Regions from separate parts of the Streptomyces sp. NPDC048257 genome, predicted to be linked through region 1. Evidence: riboswitches for the same ligand, from Rfam matches in the RefSeq annotation. Region 1 holds a riboswitch; the other holds the start of a gene.
What was found. Region 1 has a riboswitch for ZMP and ZTP ahead of glyA (serine hydroxymethyltransferase). Riboswitches for the same ligand answer to the same signal wherever they lie in the genome.
Positions count from the first base shown of each region.

Region 2: it holds a riboswitch for ZMP and ZTP, as region 1 does, so the genes downstream of both, ACGFZK_RS05680 (bifunctional 5,10-methylenetetrahydrofolate dehydrogenase/5,10-methenyltetrahydrofolate cyclohydrolase) here and glyA (serine hydroxymethyltransferase) in region 1, are expected to answer to the same signal.

Region 1 covers NZ_JBICZI010000009.1:87,593-89,972, forward strand. The annotation lists gene rocD (ornithine--oxo-acid transaminase) at 1-824, opposite strand, end outside; ZMP/ZTP riboswitch at 956-1,046, shown strand; gene glyA (serine hydroxymethyltransferase) at 1,080-2,348, shown strand.
Region 2 covers NZ_JBICZI010000002.1:368,996-371,375, forward strand. The annotation lists gene ACGFZK_RS05670 (RNA polymerase sigma factor) at 1-282, opposite strand, end outside; gene ACGFZK_RS05675 (class I SAM-dependent methyltransferase) at 454-1,215, opposite strand; ZMP/ZTP riboswitch at 1,273-1,375, shown strand; gene ACGFZK_RS05680 (bifunctional 5,10-methylenetetrahydrofolate dehydrogenase/5,10-methenyltetrahydrofolate cyclohydrolase) at 1,454-2,299, shown strand; gene ACGFZK_RS05685 (MAB_1171c family putative transporter) at 2,347-2,380, opposite strand, start outside.

The sequences.
Region 1 (2,380 bases):
CCGAGCACGTCCCGGTCGGCGACGACGGCCGACACCGGCACCACGCCGCCGCCGAGCGCCTTGCCCAGGATGTAGACGTCCGGGACGACCCCCTCGTGCTCGCACGCGAAGGTCCTGCCGGTCCGCCCCAGCCCCGACTGGATCTCGTCCGCCATGAAGAGGACGTTCCGCTCGCGGGTCAGCTCCCGTACGCCGCTCAGGTACCCGGCGGGCGGCACCAGCACCCCCGCCTCGCCCTGGATCGGCTCCAGCAGCACGGCCACGGTGTTCTCGGTGACGGCGTGGGCCAGCGCGGTGAGGTCCCCGTACGGGACGATCTCAAAGCCCGGTGTGTACGGGCCGAAGTGGTCGCGGGCTTCGTGGTCCGTGGAGAAGGAGACGATGGTCGTGGTCCGCCCGTGGAAGTTGTCGGCGGCGACCACGATCTTGGCGTGCCCGTCCGGGACGCCCTTGACCTCGTACCCCCACTTGCGGGCGGTCTTCACCGCCGTCTCCACGGCCTCCGCGCCCGTGTTCATGGGGAGCACCATCTCCTTGCCGCAGAGCGCGGCGAGCTCGGTGCAGAAATCGGCGAACCGGTCGTGGTGGAAGGCGCGCGAGGTGAGCGTGACCCGCTCCAGCTGGGCGCGGGCCGCGTCGATCAGACGGCGGTTGCCGTGCCCGAAGTTGAGGGCCGAGTACCCGGCGAGCATGTCGAGGTATCTGCGGCCCTCGACATCGGTCATCCACGCGCCTTCCGCGGACGCGACGACCAGGGGCAGCGGATGGTAGTTGTGCGCGCTGTGCGCGTCTGCGGCGCGGATGGCATCAGCAGTTGTCGACACGGGGTCTCCGATCGTCCGTCCGGCGGGGTGAAGCGCCGGGTGAAGCGGTGACGAGGGTGGCGTCACCTTCTTATCGTCGCTCGTATCCCGGACGCAGAAACATCGTTCGCGGCGCGCCCGCTAAGGTGTCCGGTACGCACGGCGACTGGCGTACGGAGAACCAACTCCGGGGGAGTCGTGCGCGCTCGACCGCATACAGGGCCGCTCGCCTGGGCCTCGCGGGGTACCGATCACATCGACCCCGGAGGAGCCCGCATGTCCGCGAGCCGCCATCCCGCCCTTCTCGCCACCGACCCCGAGCTGGCGTCGTTCGTCGCGGCGGAGGAAGTACTCCAGGCGCAGACCCTGCGCCTGATCCCCAGTGAGAACTACGTGTCCGCGGCCGTCCTCGAAGCCTCCGGCACCGTGCTGCAGAACAAGTACAGCGAGGGCTACCCCGGCCGCCGCTACTACGAGGGCCAGCAGAACATCGACCGCGTCGAGGCGCTGGCCGTCGAGCGCGCCAAGGGCCTGTTCGGGGTGGAGCACGCCAACGTGCAGCCGTACTCCGGCTCGCCGGCCAACCTGGCCGTGTACCTGGCCTTCGCGAAGCCGGGCGACACCGTGATGGGCATGGCCCTGCCGATGGGCGGGCACCTCACCCACGGCTGGGGCGTCTCGGCGACGGGCTCCTGGTTCCGGGGCGTCCAGTACGGCGTCCGGCAGGACACCGGGCTGATCGACTACGACGCGGTGCGCGAGCTGGCCCTCGCCGAGCGGCCCAAGCTGATCTTCTGCGGCGGTACCGCCCTGCCGCGGACCATCGACTTCGCCGCCTTCGCGGAGATCGCCCGGGAGGCGGGCTCGGTCCTGGTCGCGGACGTGGCCCACATCGCGGGCCTGATCGCGGGCGGCGCGCACCCGTCTCCGGCCGACCACGTCGACGTCGTCTCCACCACCACGCACAAGACCCTGCGCGGTCCGCGCGGCGCCATGCTGATGTGCCGGGAGGAGCACGCGAAGGCGATCGACAAGGCGGTCTTCCCGGGCCTCCAGGGCGGCCCGCACAACCAGACGACGGCAGGCATCGCGGTCGCCCTGCACGAGGCGGCCCAGCCCTCCTTCACGGCCTACGCGCACCAGGTCGTCGCCAATGCCAAGGCGCTGGCCGCGGCGCTGCTGGAGCGCGGCTTCGACCTGGTCTCGGGCGGTACGGACAACCACCTGATCCTGATCGACCTGACGGGCAAGGACGTCCCCGGCAAGATCGCGGCCAAGGCCCTGGACCGGGCGGGCATCGTCGTGAACTACAACACGGTGCCCTTCGACCCGCGCAAGCCGTTCGACCCGTCGGGCATCCGCATCGGCACCCCGTCGCTGACCTCGCGGGGCCTGTCCGCCGCGCACATGCCGCAGGTGGCCGACTGGATCTCGCGCGCGGTCGACGCCGCCGCGAAGGGCGACGAGCAGACCCTCGCCGCGATCCGGGCGGAGGTCACGGACCTGATGGCCGCCTTCCCGGCCCCAGGCCTGCCGCTGTCCTGACCTGCGGCCCGGTTTCCGGGGGCGCCGCCCCC
Region 2 (2,380 bases), on a different contig from region 1:
GGCCGCCTTGGTGGCGGGCGCCGCGCTGACGTGAAGGGCGACACCCTCCTCGTCCAGGACCTGGTTCAGGCTGCGCAGGACCCGCTTCCACTGGTCCACCGGGATGCGGCCGGCCTCGAAGGCCTGGCGCACGTCGTCACCGTTGATGTGACCCTGCTCGCGGCCGCGCTCGACGAGCGTGACCAGGGCCTCGGATTCGGCGATCTCCGGAGGGAACGTACGGGACGGGCTGAGCGACACAAGGAGCCTCTCGTTGCGAACAGATAAGGGTGGGCGGGACATCATCGCGCGAACTCGGGAAACAGACCCGAGGGGGTTCTGTATTCCGGGCTGCGCGAGGACACCTGTCGGTTCATCGCATGCCCGAGTCGATTCGTTACGCGCTGAATTGAGTGACCTGCGCCACGCTGTGTCCGCGCAACCGATCCGGCGCAGATCCGTCCGCCCTTCACATCAGCCCGTTTTGCGGGCTTCGATGAGGAATCGGGCGGTATGAGCGACGAACGGACCTTCGCGTTCGATCTGTTCGTGCAGCTCGCGCAACCGGTCCCGGTACTGCCCGACCGTGAAGCCGGGCACCATCCAGATCACCTTCCGCAGAAAGTAGATCACGGCTCCGATGTCGTGGAACTCCGTACGCAGTCGTTCGGAGCGCAGATCGAGGATGTCGAGGCCGGCCGCGGTGGCGTCGGCGACCGCGTCGTCGGGGTGCCGGGCGCGACGGGTCTCCTCCGGCTGCGGGCCGAGGAAGTACTCGACGAGCTCGAAGACGCTCGCCGGACCGACCTGCTGCGAGAGGTAGGTGCCGCCCAGCGTCAGGACCCGCGCGATCTCCTCCCACCAGATGGTCACCGGGTGCCGGCTGGTCACCAGCTCGAAGGCCGCGTCGCCGAAGGGCAGCGGCGGCTCGTCGGAGTCCGCGACCACCACCGCGCCCAGCGGGTGCAGCAGCCGCGTCGCCTTCTCGATGTGGGGCGGCCAGGACTCGGTGGCCACCATCAGCGGCGGCAGCGGACCGGAACCGGCCAGCACCTCGCCGCCGCCGGTCTGGATGTCCAGCGCGGACCGGACCCGGGCCAGCCGCTCGCCCATCAGACGCTGGTAGCCCCAGGAGGGGCGCTGCTCGGTGGCCCGGCCGTCGAGCCACGAGAAGTCCCAGCCGTCCACGGAGACGGAGTCGGCCTCGGCGACAAGATGGTCGAAAGTACGCGTCATGCATTGATCGTCCCAGGTCGGACGCCCGTCAACCACCGGATATGTCGACTACAGTGGTCAGCGGGCCGTGACTGGCGTTCGGGTGGATCACCACCGGGGAGCGGCCCGGCGTACCTGCGGGCTTCGGGTACGTCGACTGCCGCGCGCCTGGGCGAACCGCGATCCGCAGCGACGTTCAGGAGACCCCGTGACGACTGCCCAGACTGCCGGCGCCACCGCCGCCGCCACTGCCCGGCTGATGGACGGCACCGCCCTCGCCCGTCGCATCTCGGAGCAGACCGCCGCCCACGCGGCGAAGATCACCGAGCGCACCGGCACCGCGCCCTGCCTCGCGACCGTGCTGGTCGGCGAGGACCCCGCTTCCGTCACCTACGTACGCATGAAGCAGAACCGCTGCGCGAAGGCCGGGATCACCTCCCGCCACGTCGAGCTGCCGGCCGCGACCACCACCGAGGAGCTGGTGGCCACCCTCACCGCGCTCTCCGAGGACCCGCAGATCAGCGGCATCCTGCTCCAGCACCCCGTCCCGCACCACATCGACGAGCGCGCCGCCTTCGAGGCCATCGCCCCGGGCAAGGACGTCGACGGGGTCACCATGCACTCCTTCGCCGCCATGGGCTTCGGGCTGCCGGGCTTCGTCTCCTGCACCCCCGGCGGCATCATGCGGCTGCTGGAGGCCTACGACGTGGACCTGACCGGCAAGCACGCCGTGGTCGTCGGCCGCAGCGCGATCCTGGGCAAACCGGCCGGGATGCTGCTGCTGGAGCAGAACGCCACCGTCACCTACTGCCACTCCCGTACCCGGGACCTGCCCTCGATCGTGCGCCAGGCGGACGTGCTGGTCGCCGCCGTCGGCAAGGCCGAGTTCATCCGCGGTGAGGACATCAAGCCGGGCGCGGTGGTCCTGGACGCCGGGTACAACGAGGGCAACGTCGGCGACGTGCACTTCGAGTCGGCCGCCGCCCGCGCCTCGCTGATCACTCCGGTGCCGGGCGGGGTCGGCCCGATGACCATCGCCGTACTGCTGGAGCAGACCGTCCAGGCGGCCGCCGCGCAGGCCGGGCTGGACCTCGCGGAGCTCTGACCGCAGAGCGAACGCCCCGGGCCCCCGGGTCCGGGGCGTTCCGCGTTTCAGGCCCCGGCGGCGGAGCGGGCAGCCGTGGCG